Regions from separate parts of the Pseudomonas sp. AC169 genome, predicted to be linked through region 1. Evidence: predicted binding sites of a transcription regulator. Region 1 holds the regulator's gene; each other region holds the start of a gene.

Region 1 (3,558 bases):
TTTGTGGATCTTTTTCTGCAAGCATCGCGGCGCGGTCATGTTCGATGCCCGCAAAGCGGTCAACCTGACTGGCCATGAGTACGAGTTTGAGCAAATTGCTTTCGACTTCGGTGACCAGTTGGGTCACACGCTTGATCACCTGACCGGTCAGATCCTGGTAATCCTGGGCCAGCAGGATGTCGTTGAGATTGCTCGACACCGCACGGTTGTCCGTGCTGCTGCGTGACAGAAAACCGTCGACCCGGCGCGCCAGTTCGCGGAACTCTTCAGCCCCGACCTCGCGACGCATGAAGCGACCCCAATCGGCGCTCAAGGTCTGGGCTTCATCAGCCAGACTGTTGACCACCGGCGTGGCGCTTTCCACCAGATCCATGGTGCGGTTGGCCGCGGCTTCTGTCAGCTTGACCACATAGCCCAGGCGTTCGGTGGCGTCGGTGATTTGCGACACTTCCTCGGCCTGCGGCATGTTCGGATCGATCTGGAAATTGACGATCGCACTGTGCAGTTCACGTGTGAGCTTGCCGACTTCCTGATACAGGCCACGGTCACGGGTCTGATTGAGCTCATGGATCAGTTGCACAGCGTCGCCGAACCTGCCTTTTTCAAGGCTTTCGACCAGTTCGACCGCGTGTTTTTTCAGGGTCGATTCGAAATCGCCCTGTGAAGATTCGTTATGCTCCATAGCTCCCCCGCGCGTTCATCAGCCGATGCGTTCGAAAATCTTCTCGATTTTGTCTTTCAACGCCTGAGCCGTGAAAGGTTTGACTACGTAGCCGTTCACACCGGCCTGAGCGGCCTCGATGATCTGCTCGCGCTTGGCTTCTGCAGTCACCATCAGCACTGGCAGGTGCTTGAGTTTTTCATCGGCACGCACGTGACGCAGCAGGTCGATACCGGTCATGCCCGGCATGTTCCAGTCCGTTACCAGAAAGTCGATGCTGCCGCTGTTGAGCACCGGAATGGCAGTCACGCCATCGTCAGCCTCGACGGTGTTGGTGAACCCAAGATCACGCAGCAGGTTCTTGATGATCCGCCGCATCGTTGAGAAGTCATCAACGATGAGGATTTTCATGTCTTTGTTCAATTCGACCTCCAAGCAGTCTTAAACGCGCCCAGCACCTGGACGCGCCACTTCAATCAATCGGCGCAGCACTCGAAGACTGTCTGGAGCACAACAGAGCAAGACCGGTGCTGTTCATCACCGCACCAGCCTCGTTCGCAGTGTCCCCACACCGCCTTCAGCGCGCTCGCCACTCCCCCAAACGCCCCCGCAAACGGGCCGCGCACTGGCTGTGTAACTGGCTGACCCGCGATTCACTGACGCCAAGGACTTCACCGATTTCCTTGAGGTTCAGCTCTTCGTCGTAGTACAGCGCCAACACCAGTCGCTCACGCTCCGGCAAATTGGCAATCGCGTCCGCCAGCGCGGCCTGGAAACGTTCATCTTCCAGATCGCGTGACGGCTCAAGATGAGCACTCGCGCCATCCTCGTGCAGCCCTTCGTGTTCGCCGTCCTGCAACAGGTCGTCGAAACTGAACAGGCGGCTGCCCAAGGTGTCATTCAAAATCCCGTAATAATCGTCGAGACTCAATTGGAGTTCGGCTGCAACCTCGTGATCTTTAGCGTCACGGCCGGTTTTAGCTTCAATTGAGCGAATTGCGTCGCTGACCATCCGGGTATTGCGGTGAACCGAGCGTGGCGCCCAGTCCCCTTTGCGCACTTCGTCGAGCATCGCGCCGCGGATTCGTATGCCCGCGTACGTTTCGAAACTGGCGCCTTTGCTGGCGTCATATTTGGTCGAGACTTCGAGCAGGCCGATCATCCCGGCCTGGATCAGGTCTTCGACCTGCACACTCGCCGGCAATCGCGCCAGCAAGTGATAGGCAATGCGTTTGACCAGTGGCGCGTAACGCTCGATCAACTCGTACTGCGCGTCACGTGCCGACTTCTTGTAGTAGTTCATACCGCTTGCGGTCATAGCACGGGCCCTGCCGTTTGCTGCACGAGGCGCTCGACGAAAAACTCAAGGTGGCCACGCGGGTTGGCGGGCAGCGGCCAGGTATCGACCTTCTGCGCGATCGCCTTGAACGCCAGTGCGCACTTGGAACGCGGAAAGGCTTCGTACACCGCGCGCTGCTTCTGCACCGCTTTACGCACGCTTTCGTCGTAAGGCACGGCGCCGACGTATTGTAGGGCCACGTCAAGGAAGCGATCCGTGACCTTGGTCAACTTGGCGAACAGGTTGCGCCCTTCCTGCGGGCTCTGCGCCATGTTGGCGAGGACGCGGAAGCGGTTCATGCCGTAATCGCGGTTGAGCAGTTTGATCAGCGCGTAGGCGTCGGTAATGGAAGTCGGCTCGTCGCAGACCACCAGCAACACTTCCTGGGCTGCGCGCACGAAACTGACTACCGAGTCACCAATACCCGCAGCGGTGTCAATCACCAGCACATCGAGATTGTCGCCGATGTCGCTGAACGCCTGAATCAGACCGGCATGCTGCGCCGGGCTCAGGTGCACCATGCTCTGCGTGCCGGACGCGGCCGGCACGATGCGAATGCCACCAGGGCCTTGCAACAGCACGTCGCGCAATTCGCAACGGCCTTCGATCACGTCGGCCAATGTGCGTTTAGGGGTCAGACCCAACAAAACGTCGACGTTCGCCAGTCCCAGATCGGCGTCCAGCAGCATGACCCGACGGCCAAGCTCTGCCAGAGCCAGAGACAAGTTCACTGACACGTTAGTCTTGCCGACGCCACCTTTGCCGCCGGTCACCGCGATCACCTGTACGGGATGCATGCTGCCCATGTTATTTCTTTACCTTGTCTTGCATAGACGGAGGCCACATTACTGGCTGCGCGTTCACAACCGGAACAATGCATGGCAGACCATCGATGTAGGTACAAAAACTGTTCATGAATACCTCAGCCTACCTGCTTGGTCGGGCTGTGATAGATATCAGCGAACATGTCAGCCATGGCTTCTTCGCTGGGTTCTTCCTGCATTTGCACGCTGACGGCGCGGCTGACCAGTTGATGACGGCGCGGCAGATGCAAATCATCTGGAATCCGTGGGCCATCGGTCAGGTACGCGACCGGCAATTCATGACTGATCGCCAGGCTCAACACTTCGCCAAGGCTGGCCGTTTCATCCAGTTTAGTCAGGATGCACCCGGCGAGCCCGCAACGCTTGTAACTGTGATAAGCGGCGGTTAGAACCTGTTTCTGGCTGGTGGTTGCCAAGACCAGATAATTTTTTGAACGGATGCCACGTCCGGCCAGACTTTCGAGCTGCATGCGCAGAGCCGGATCGCTGGCTTGCAGGCCGGCAGTATCGATCAACACCACGCGTTTGCGCAGCAATGGATCCAGCGCCTGCACCAGCGATTGGCCCGGATCGACGTGGGTCACCGGCACATTGAGAATGCGGCCCAGCGTCTTCAGTTGTTCCTGGGCGCCGATACGGAAACTGTCCATGCTCACCAGCGCGACATTCTGCGCGCCGTACTTGAGCACGTAACGCGCGGCCAGCTTGGCCAGCGTGGTGGTCTTGCCCATGCC
Region 2 (3,558 bases), 1.3 Mb from region 1:
GAAGTACGGTTTCAAGCGTGCAGAACCGGAGTCGAACATCGGCCGGTTTTCCGCGTCCATGATCTGGATGCGCAAGCCGTTAGGGGTGATCTCGAAGAGGATCTGGTCCTTGAACTTCTGCAACTGCGGGTTCTCGTCGACCTTGTTCTGCAGTTCTTGCAGAAGCAGTTCCAGACGTTCCTTCTCGACCTGCTCGGCCATGCCTTCAACCTGTTCGGTATCGACCGTGACCTTGTCCGGTTGCGGCTGCGATTTCACTTCCGGGTTGAGGGTGTTTTCCGGCGCCAGGGTCGGCGTGCCGCCCAGGTCGATGATGTACGGCGTGCCGCTTTCGGAGAAGCCGACCGGATCCTTGAAGTAACCGGCGATGGCGATCTTCTGCTCCGGTGTCGCGGTGGACAGCAGCCACAACACCAGGAAGAACGCCATCATCGCCGTGGCGAAGTCGGCGAAGGCGATTTTCCACGCCCCGCCGTGATGCCCGCCGGCTATGCGCTTGACGCGCTTGATGATAATCGGCTGATTATTTTCCATGGCTTAGCGACCGCGAACGGCTTGTTCCAGCTCGGCAAAGCTTGGACGGTGGGCCGGGTACAAAACCTTGCGACCGAACTCGACCGCCAGCGATGGCGGCATGCCGGAAGCCGAAGCCACCAGCGAAGCTTTGATGGCTTCGTAGACGTTCAGCTCTTCCTTGGCATCGTGGGCCAGGGAATGCGCCAACGGGCCGAAGAAACCGTACGCCGCGAGAATACCGAAGAAGGTACCGACCAGTGCCGCACCGACGTGCAGACCGATGGACTTCTGATCGCCTTCACCCAGGGAAGCCATGGTCACCACGATGCCGAGTACCGCCGCGACGATACCGAAACCGGGCATGGCGTCGGCGATGCCGTTCACCGCGTGGGACGGATGTTCGAGGTCTTCTTTGAGGCTGTACAGCTCCATGTCGAACAAGCCTTCGAGCTCGTGCGGGGCCATGTTGCCGGACGACATGATGCGCAGGTAATCGCAGATGAACGCGGTCATGCGTTCGTCTTTGAGCACTGCCGGGTACTTGGCGAAGATCGGGCTCGCAGCGGCATCTTCGATGTCGCCTTCAATGGCCATCATGCCTTCGCGGCGGCTCTTGTTGAGGATCTCGTAGATCAGGCCCAACACTTCCAGATAAAACGTGTGGCTGAAGCGCGAACTGAACATGCTCAGGGATTTCTTGAGCACGTGCATCGTCATGTAGCCGGGGTTGGCCTGCAGGAATGCACCGAGTGCAGCACCACCGATGATCAACACCTCGAAGGGCTGGATCAGGGCGGCAATCTTGCCGTGGGAGAGCACGTATCCGCCGAGCACGCTCGCGAATACGACGATGATGCCGATAATTTTAGCCATAGGTAGAAAGTACTTATTTAAGTCGGGTTCAAGGTCATATTCGGAAGTTAAAAAATCTCTTCTTCTACTTATCGGCAAAACTGCGCCAGACTATAGCCAGTTCAGGCGAAAAGCCAATTTAGCCCATGCCGGGCGCGTCTACAGTCAGTGAAGATCCCGTCCAGACATGGCTAATGAAACGAACGTCCCACACGCAAAACCGACCACCCTCGACGGCTGGGTAAAGTTGCTCGATGGCGTCCGGCTGCCCGTGCCGCAAGAGTCTCACGACAAGGTATGTCGGGCGATTCGCGACAATCGCAGCTCGTTGCGCGACATCGCCGACTTGATGCAAGACAGCCCGGCGCTGGCCTTGAGCATCATCCGTGAGGCGAATCGTCACACCCACGGCACCATGGCCGCTCCAGCGGAAAATCTCGAGGTGGCGATCAACCGTCTCGGCCTGGCGCGGACCGAAGAATTGCTCGCGCGCCTGCCAGTCGAACCGCAGATGCAGATTCCCAAGGCCCTGCGCCAGTTGCAGATGATCAGCCAGCACGCGACGCAACAGGCCAATGGTTTTTTCGCCAGTCGCCTGGCGCGGCTGTGGCAGGACATTCATTGGGGCAGCCTGCTGTTTCTGTCGCCGTTATGGCCATTGGCGCTGACCTATCCGCAATTGCTCGAAGAGTGGGAACTGCGGGTTATCCACAAGGGCGAATCGGCGCGAACGGTCGAAAAGCAATTGTTCGGCGTGCGCCTGCTGAAAATCGCCGAAGCGCTGGTCGAGGCCTGGCACCTGCCGATCTGGGTGCAGCAGGGCTATAAACTGCTGCTCAGTGAACAGCGCGAACTGGTGAAAGTGTTGCGCATCGCCCGCGACAGCGAACACCCGCTGCGCCAGCAGAATCGCCTCGACGACGATCCGACGCTGCGCCGCTGGCTCAACCAGCCGGCCAATACCGTACTGCTGGCCAATGGTCTGGCGCTGTCGGCGCAACAGGCCTGGGACAGTCCGCACAGCGAGCGTTGGCAGTACCTGACCAGCCTTTATCTGCAAATTTCCATGGACGAGGTGCAACAACAGTTGCACCAGCAAGCCGCCAACAGCGCGCGTCAGCATGCGATGGCCGATTTGTGGCACCCAGCGGTTTCACTGCTGTGGCCGTGGGGCACGCGTCGTTTGCCGGCCGGCATGTTGCCCGCCGCCGCGCCCTCCGCTGAAGACCTGGGCCAATGGCGCAAACAATGCGCCGAATTGCTCGCAGAACCGAGTCGCTTCACCAATGCGATGAGCCTGACCGTCGCCGCGCGCGATGCCTTGGCCGCCAGCGGCATGCGCCGGGTGATGATCCTGATGGCCGACCGCACGCAATCCAGTCTGCGCGTGCAGCAAACCTATGGTTTGCCGAAAGAAGCGGCGGCGCTGAATTTTGTCGTCAGCCAGAGCAAGGTCCTGCAACGGCTGCTTGCGCAACAGGCGCAGGTGCGGATCAATCCCGAGAACAACGCCCAGTTCTCCGCCCTGCTGCCCGCGAGCCTGCGCACGCTGTTTCGCGGCGAACATCTGTTCCTGCGCTCGCTGGTCAACAATGGCCGGGTGATCATGATCGTCGTCGCCGATCAGGGCGGCGGGCCGTTCGCCGACATCACCGTGCAAGCCTTTGGCAAAACCGCGCAGTGCATCGAAAAAGCCCTGCACAGCTTTAGCAGCCGTGGCCGATGAGGCTGCGCTACAATCCTCCCCTTTGTGCTCTGGAGACCTCACATGTCTGACTTCTCTGGCTTGCCGCTCGTCATCGAACCGAGCGACTTGCTTCCTCGGCTGGAGGCCAGCAACCTGGTTCTGGTGGACCTGACCAGTCCTGCCCGTTATGCCGAAGGTCATTTGCCCGGCGCACGCTTTGTCGACCCGAAACGCACCCAGCTCGGCCAGCCGCCGGCACCGGGCCTGCTGCCGGCGAAAGCCGATCTGGAAGCGCTGTTCGGTGAACTGGGCCATCGCAAAGATGCGGTCTACGTGGTCTATGACGACGAAGGTGGCGGCTGGGCCGGACGTTTCATCTGGCTGCTCGACGTGATCGGTCACGACAAATATCACTACGTCGACGGCGGTCTGCCGGCGTGGCTGGCGGATGGCATGCCGATGTCGATCCAGGTTCCGCCGGCAGTGGGCGGCCCGGTGTCGCT
Region 3 (3,558 bases), 1.4 Mb from region 1:
CGACTCACTGGCGTTCAAGGTCGACAAGGATCTGTTTCTCGGCCATTGCGACCGTCCGGGCATACACCCGGCACCGTATCTGGCGCGGGCGCAGTGGATCATCATGCATCCGCCCTACCCGCTGAGTGCCGAGGAGTTGCGCGGGTTGTTGCAGCGCTCGCATCAATTGGTGGTGAGCAAGTTGCCGAAGAAAACCCAAATCGGATTATTACTTTAACTTCCCCTGTGGGAGCGAGCCTGCTCGCGAAAGCGGACTTTCATTCAACGATGATGTCGTCTGACACGACCTCTTCGCGAGCAGGCTCGCTCCCACATTGGTTTTTTGCAGTTCTTTAGAACAGCGCCAGCAAGTTCGAGCCAAGAAACAGCTGGTCGATCCAGAACACCTGATGCAGCAGCACAATCACCCAGAACAGAATCTGAAACGACACCTTGCGCGTCTTGTGCCGGAACACCTGCTGGGCGATCAACGCGCCCGGCCAGCCACCGGCCAGTTCCACGGCATGAAGGATGTTCTCCGGCGTGCGCCAGGCATCCGCGCGCGCCTTGCGCTTGTCGGCCCAATACATGAAGAACGCGAGCACACTGACCACGCCATAAGCGGTCAGCGGCACCAGCGAGATCCCGCGCAGCCACATCGACACCGAGCCGAACAACGGCAACGCGCAGACGATCAGCAGAATGACCAGTTTAAGCTTCAGGTTCTGGATGCTGTTGCCACCCGATGGTCGCCCTTCGGGGCGGCGTGCGCGGGAATCACTCATGGCTTGGCCGCCGCCCAATCGATCCAGCCAAACTGCCACGTTGCCAGGATGACCAGACCAAACACGATCCGATACCAGGCAAACGCCGCATAACTGTGGCTGGCAATGAACTTGAGCAAGCCGCGCACGGCAATCATGGCGAAGATAAACGCGGTGACAAAACCGATGGCAAACACCGGGAAGTCCGCCGGCACAAACAGGTCGCGGTATTTGTAGCCCGAGTAGACCGCCGCACCGACCATGGTCGGCATCGCGAGGAAGAATGAAAACTCGGTGGCAGTCTTGCGCGACAGGCCGAACAGCAAGCCGCCAATGATCGTCGAGCCGGAGCGCGAAGTGCCAGGGATCATCGCCAGACACTGGGCGAAGCCGACTTTCAATGCATCCTTCCAGGTGATCTCGTCGACCGTCTCGGCGTGCACTTCATGCTGACGTTTTTCCGCCCACAACATGATGATGCCGCCCACCACCAGCGCAGCCGCGACGGTAACCGGATTGAACAGGTATTCGTGGATCAGGTCGGCGAAGATCACACCCAGCACCACGGCGGGCAAGAAAGCGATCAGCAGGTTGGCGGTAAAACGTCGTGCGCTCGGCTGGGTCGGCAAGCCGATGACCACGTCGAGAATCTTGCGTCGAAACTCCCAGACCACCGCGAGGATCGCGCCGAGCTGGATGATGATATTGAACGCCATGGCTCGTTCGCCGCCGAAATCGAGCAAGTCGGCAACGATGATCTGGTGTCCGGTACTGGAAATGGGCAAAAACTCCGTCAGCCCCTCTACAACTCCTAGTATCAGTGCCTGCAAGGCCGTCCAAAGATCCATCAATCCCCCAAAGAGCGATGCACGCGGGCATGCCCCGATAGTATTTTTTTTTCGTTCACTGCGATCAGCGTAGCTGGTTATGGCTGTACCGATTCCGCACGCACAGGATCCACACGAAACGGTCAAAATTCCGTGAAATATCAATTTGGATTCAGGTTTTCACGCGCGGGGCCGAAATCCTAACAGACAAGCCTTAATAGCGCTGCCGCGTTATACGACTTGGGTCGCGTATGCCCGCTCACAAATTCGTGGTTGGATGCTGGCGGTCGTTTATTACAAGAAAAAGAATCCGGAGTGACAGCGTTATGAACAGCTTGCGCAGTGTGTCGATCAGCCGACGCTTGTGGCTCATCTTGATTGTGGCGGTGGTCATGTTGCTGACCTTGGGCGCGTTGATGCTCAAGCAGATCCACGACGATCTCTATCACGCCAAAGCCCAGAAAACCCAGCACGTGGTGCAGACGGCCAGCGGCCTGCTGACCTATTACCACGACCTCGAAACCGCCGGCACCCTGACCAAAGAAGCGGCGCAGAAACAGGCGCTGACGGCAATTCGTGGTTTGCGTTATGACCAGAGCGATTATTTCTGGATCAACGACCTCACGCCTGTGATGGTCATGCACCCGACCAACCCGAAACTCGAAGGCCAAAACCTCTCGGCGATCCGCGACCCGGACGGTTTTGCGGTGTTCAACGAGATGGTCGCCATCGCCCGATCCAAAGGCGCCGGCATGGTCGACTACCGTTGGCCAAAACCGGGCGCCAGTGAGCCGGTGGCCAAGACCTCCTACGTCAAACTGTTCGAGCCGTGGGGCTGGGTGCTCGGCTCCGGGGTTTACGTTGACGACGTTCAAGCGGAATTCCAGGGTCAGGTGATCAAGGCTACGGTCATCGGCCTGGCGATTGCGCTGATCATGGCGTTGCTGGTGATCCTGATCGCGCGCAGCATCGTCCGTCCATTGCAGGAAACCGTGAACGCGATGGCCAACATCGCCAGCGGTGAAAGCGACCTGACCCGCAGCCTCGATACTCATGGCAAGGATGAAGTCACTGAACTGGCGCATCACTTCAATGCCTTTACCGCCAAACTGCGCCGGGTGATCGGTGACTTGCAGGTGTCAGCCAGCGCCCTGGGCCAGTCGTCCAGCGAACTGGGCAATGACGCCTCGCAGGCCCAGCAGCGCAGCCAGCAGCAATCGCAGCAGATGGAACTGGTGGCCACGGCGATCAACGAAGTGACCTATGGCGTGCAGGACGTGGCGAAGAACGCCGAGCACGCCGCCGCCGAAATGCGCGACGCCGAAGCGCAGGCGCAACAGGGCCAGATCAACATCGATGGCAGCTTGCAGCAGATCGACAAGCTGTCAGGCACCATTGATCAAGCGGTTGAAGTGATTCGCACCCTGGCTGCCGAAAGCACCCAGATCGGCAGCGTGCTGGAAGTGATCCGCTCGATTGCCGAGCAGACCAACCTGCTCGCGCTCAACGCGGCAATTGAAGCGGCCCGCGCCGGTGAGCAAGGGCGCGGCTTTGCCGTGGTCGCCGATGAAGTGCGCTTGTTGGCGCAGCGTACGCAGAAATCGACGGCGGAAATCCAGTCGATGATCGAACGTCTGCAGAACCATTCCGAGGCGGCCGTGAAGGTCATCGGCGACAGCAGCAAGGCGTCGCAATTGACCATCGAACAAGCAGGACTGGCCGGGGCGAGCCTGAATGCCATTGGCCAGGCGTTGCGCAACCTCAATGGTCTGAATGCGTCGATTGCCAGCGCTACGCTGCAACAGGCGCATGTGGTCGAGGACATCAATCAGAACGTCACCCAGGCCGCTGGCCTCTCGCACAGCACGGCGATCGCAGCCGAACAGTCGAGCGCAGCCAGCCTGCGCCTCGGCCAATTGAGCGAACAACTGAACGCCCTGTTACGCCAGTTCCGCGTCTGACCCGTATGACTCTGGTGAGCCCACCCC
Region 4 (3,558 bases), 3.6 Mb from region 1:
TCTGCTGCTTTGATCCGGTCGACTACCCGGGATGCCAGGTCATCAGGGCGGAATTTGGCCAAAAAGTCATCGGCACCGACTTTCTTGACCATCGCCTGATTGAATACCCCCGACAACGAAGTATGCAGGATGATATGAAGCTTTTGCATGCGTGCGTCGCCGCGGATTTCCGCCGTCAGGGTGTACCCGTCCATCTCCGGCATCTCGATGTCGGAAATCATCATCAGGAACTCTTCTTCCGGCTTCTTGCCCTCATCGACCAGCTTGCGCAGGTAATCCAGCGCTTGCTTGCCGTCGTTCAGCGCCACCACTTCGACACCGATCGTTTGCAGACAACGCGTAACCTGCTTGCGCGCCACCGACGAGTCATCGACCGTCAAGACACGCAACGACAATGCCTTGGTCTGGGTCTCGACATCGACCACGCCCACCGAAATCGCTTCCGGTGTCGGCGCAACTTCCGCCAGCACTTTCTCGACGTCGATGATTTCGACTAACTGATTGTCCACCCGAGTCACAGCGGTCAGGTAATGATCGCGACCCGTGCCCTTGGGTGGTGGATGAATCTCTTCCCAGTTCATGTTGACGATGCGCTCCACCGAGCGAACCAGGAAACCCTGGGTCTTGGTGTTGTACTCCGTGATGATCACGAACGGGTTGTTCTTGTCCTTCAACGCTCCGGAACCGGTGGCCATTGCCAGATCAAGGATCGGAATGGTCGCCCCCCGGATATTTGCCACCCCGCACACGACAGGACTGGACTTGGGCATCAACGTCAGCGACGGGCACTGCAACACTTCCCGTACCTTGAACACGTTGATTCCGTAGAGCTGCTGACCGTCAAGACGGAACAACAACAGCTCCAGGCGATTCTGCCCCACCAGTTGCGTGCGCTGGTTCACCGAATCCATTACACCAGCCATGCCCAGACTCCTACACCAACGCCAAGTGTTGTTGCGACGCACATTCATTGCTAAACGGCACGGCGCTTGCTTTTTAACTCGTATGAACGCTCAAACGACATTTTTCCGACACCTGACATCCCGCGCTCGCAAAAGCCTTTGCGCGATGTCAGCCGTCTGCTGCTTTTTCGCTGGCAGCCCTGCCATTGCTGATGCGGTTACCTTGCCTGACATGCTTATCGGCGTCACTCAGGGCTTTCTTGAGTTCACCGTAGAAGACTATCTGGCTACCAGTCAAACGGAAGGCCGCTACGAAATCGAAGTCAACCAGCTCGACCCCCGTATGCGCATGCCTATGTGCGACAAGGAATTGACAGCGACTTTGGAGAGCCCGGCACGTCCATTGGGCCGGGTTACCGTGAAGGTCCGCTGTGAGGGCGCCTCGCCCTGGACCGTGTTCGTGCCCGCTCAAGTCCGCCTGTTTCGCGAGATCGTGACGACCACCCGGCCGCTGAAACGCGCAGGGATTATCGAGCCTCAGGACGTGACCTTGCGTGAACGCGATGTGAGCACGATCAACCAAGGCTTTCTGACTTCGGTAGACGAAGCGATCGGACAGAAATTAACCCGACCAACGGTCGCCGATCAGGTCATTACCCTGGTGCATCTGGAACAGGCCGAAGTCGTGCGCAAAGGCGATCAAGTGGTGATCACCGCCCGCAGCGGCACACTCGCCGTGCGAATGCCCGGTGAAGCCCTGGCCAATGGCGGTTTGAAAGAACAGATCCGCGTGAAAAACCTAAACTCGCAACGGGTCATCAAGGCGCAAGTCACCGCGCCCGGCCAAGTGGAAGTGGCGATGTAGAAAACTGGCGCTAGCCCCGGCTGTTCCCTAAACTGTGCCGCAGCAGGACACGCGCCGGCGCATGCAAGGCTCATTGCAAATGTGCCTAAAGTTTTCCAGGGGATGGCCGAAAACATGGCAAGCGTCCAAATTCCCAGAGGTTTTTATCATGGTCATCGATTTCAGCCGTTTGAACAGCTCCTCGTCACTTACGGGCAGTACACGTACCAGCAACGCCAAGGAAACCGCCGAAACCGGCACCTCCGCGCCGCTGAATACCCCGGCCGAACAGGCCAGTACCGCAAAAAGCGGGGAATCGGTACACCTCAGCAATGAGGCTCAACAGTTGCAGAAGGTCACTGACAAGCTGCGCGATCAACCTGCTGTCGACAAAGCCCGTGTGGCCGAGTTGAAAGCCGCGATTGCCGATGGCAGCTATAAAGTCGACAGCAACCGTGTAGCCAGCAAACTGCTCAACTTCGAAGCCCAGCGCTAGGCTTTTGCCGGCGCCAGGCTTTTGGACGCTTAAAACCCAAGGCCAGCCATGCACGACACTAATTTATTGCAACTGATCAACGACGACTTTGCTCCAGCTCAACAATTGCTGGATTTACTGCAAACCGAATCCCTCGCCTTGCACGGTCGCGACATGCCGTTGCTGGAAGAAATTCTGGCGCACAAACAGGCGTTGATCATTCTGCTTGAACAGCATGGCCGCAAGCGCAGTGAAATCCTCGCCAGCCTCAACCTGCCGACTGATCGTACAGGTCTTGAGCAACTGGCCGGCCAGTCGAGCATTGGCGATCAACTGCTCAGCCAGGGCGATGCCCTGACCGATCTGATCGCTCAATGCCAGGCGGCAAACGTCAAGAATGGCCAGTCGATCCAGATCCAGCAGGCCGCTACGGCCAATCAGCTGAAGATCCTCACGGGTGGTGAAGCGCCGGCGCTGTATAACGCCAGCGGCACTTTTGCCAAACCCGCCGTACCGCGTCCGCTCAGCCAGGCATGAGCCGTTGATGCGCCAGCTCTATCAACCCGCGGAACATGCTGGCAAAATGCTGGCTAGTCGTCATATTTTGTCTGGAGATTGATAAACCGTGTCCAACGCCCTCAGCGCGGATGATGCTCCGCAGCCCCCTAAGGTGCTTACCACGCCACTGGAAATCTCCAGCAACCTGCGCCAGCTGCAAGAAAGCCACGATCCACTGATCATCACCTTCCATGAGCGCAGCCAGCGCTTCCAGAGCTACCTGATCAAAGTCGACCGCGACAGCGCTTCGATCGCGCTGGACGAGATGATCCCCCGTGACGGCGAACGCTTCCTGCTGGCCGGTGAGCCGTTCAAGGTTGAAGGTTTTCATGAAGGCGTTCGCATCGCCTGGGAATGCACCGGCACGCTGAATATCGAAGAATCCGACGGTGATCGCTTCTACACCGGCGAGCTACCGACCGAAGTGGTTTACCACCAGCGCCGCAACGCTTTCCGCGCCGCGCTGAAACTGACGGATCTGGTCAGCGTTGAACTGGGTGGCGAAAAGCTCAAGGCACCGATCAACGGCAAACTGCTGGATATCTCCGCAACCGGCTGCAAGCTGCGTTTCGAAGGCGATATCACTGATCGCCTGCAACTGGGTCAGGTTTATGACCGTTTGATCGCCCCGCCACTGTTCGGCAACCAGCCAACCTCCGTCGAACTGCGTTATCTGCACTTCGAAGAAAAACTCAACATCACCTTCGCCGGCCTGCGCTTCCACAACATCAGTGGTCAGGCAGCGCGTAACGTCGAGCGTTTCGTGTATCAGTTGCAAC

The links. Region 1 encodes FliA, which starts transcription of late flagellar genes. Its sites were predicted from a motif close to CTAAAGTTTNNNNNNNNNNNGCCGNTAA; they were not measured.
Region 2: a site for FliA is predicted at 1,458-1,485, ahead of motA (flagellar motor stator protein MotA). Genes of this name have one in related genera too.
Region 3: a site for FliA is predicted at 1,742-1,769, ahead of ACZZ0G_RS26475 (methyl-accepting chemotaxis protein). Genes of this name have one in related genera too.
Region 4: a site for FliA is predicted at 1,853-1,880, ahead of flgM (flagellar biosynthesis anti-sigma factor FlgM). Genes of this name have one in related genera too.

Annotation. Positions count from the first base shown of each region.
Region 1 is NZ_OZ409866.1:4,534,794-4,538,351, reverse strand. It holds gene ACZZ0G_RS20350 (protein phosphatase CheZ) at 1-682, opposite strand, end outside; gene ACZZ0G_RS20345 (chemotaxis response regulator CheY) at 701-1,072, opposite strand; gene fliA (RNA polymerase sigma factor FliA) at 1,239-1,979, opposite strand; gene fleN (flagellar synthesis regulator FleN) at 1,976-2,806, opposite strand; gene flhF (flagellar biosynthesis protein FlhF) at 2,923-3,558, opposite strand, start outside.
Region 2 is NZ_OZ409866.1:3,195,896-3,199,453, reverse strand. It holds gene motB (flagellar motor protein MotB) at 1-534, opposite strand, end outside; gene motA (flagellar motor stator protein MotA) at 538-1,389, opposite strand; gene ACZZ0G_RS14440 (HDOD domain-containing protein) at 1,556-3,094, shown strand; gene rhdA (thiosulfate sulfurtransferase) at 3,137-3,558, shown strand, end outside.
Region 3 is NZ_OZ409866.1:5,939,990-5,943,547, reverse strand. It holds gene ACZZ0G_RS26490 (MmcQ/YjbR family DNA-binding protein) at 1-217, shown strand, start outside; gene ACZZ0G_RS26485 (DUF1294 domain-containing protein) at 333-764, opposite strand; gene ACZZ0G_RS26480 (undecaprenyl-diphosphate phosphatase) at 761-1,591, opposite strand; gene ACZZ0G_RS26475 (methyl-accepting chemotaxis protein) at 1,897-3,531, shown strand.
Region 4 is NZ_OZ409866.1:928,038-931,595, forward strand. It holds gene ACZZ0G_RS04170 (chemotaxis protein CheV) at 1-923, opposite strand, end outside; gene flgA (flagellar basal body P-ring formation chaperone FlgA) at 1,006-1,767, shown strand; gene flgM (flagellar biosynthesis anti-sigma factor FlgM) at 1,916-2,242, shown strand; gene ACZZ0G_RS04185 (flagella synthesis protein FlgN) at 2,291-2,758, shown strand; gene ACZZ0G_RS04190 (flagellar brake protein) at 2,847-3,558, shown strand, end outside.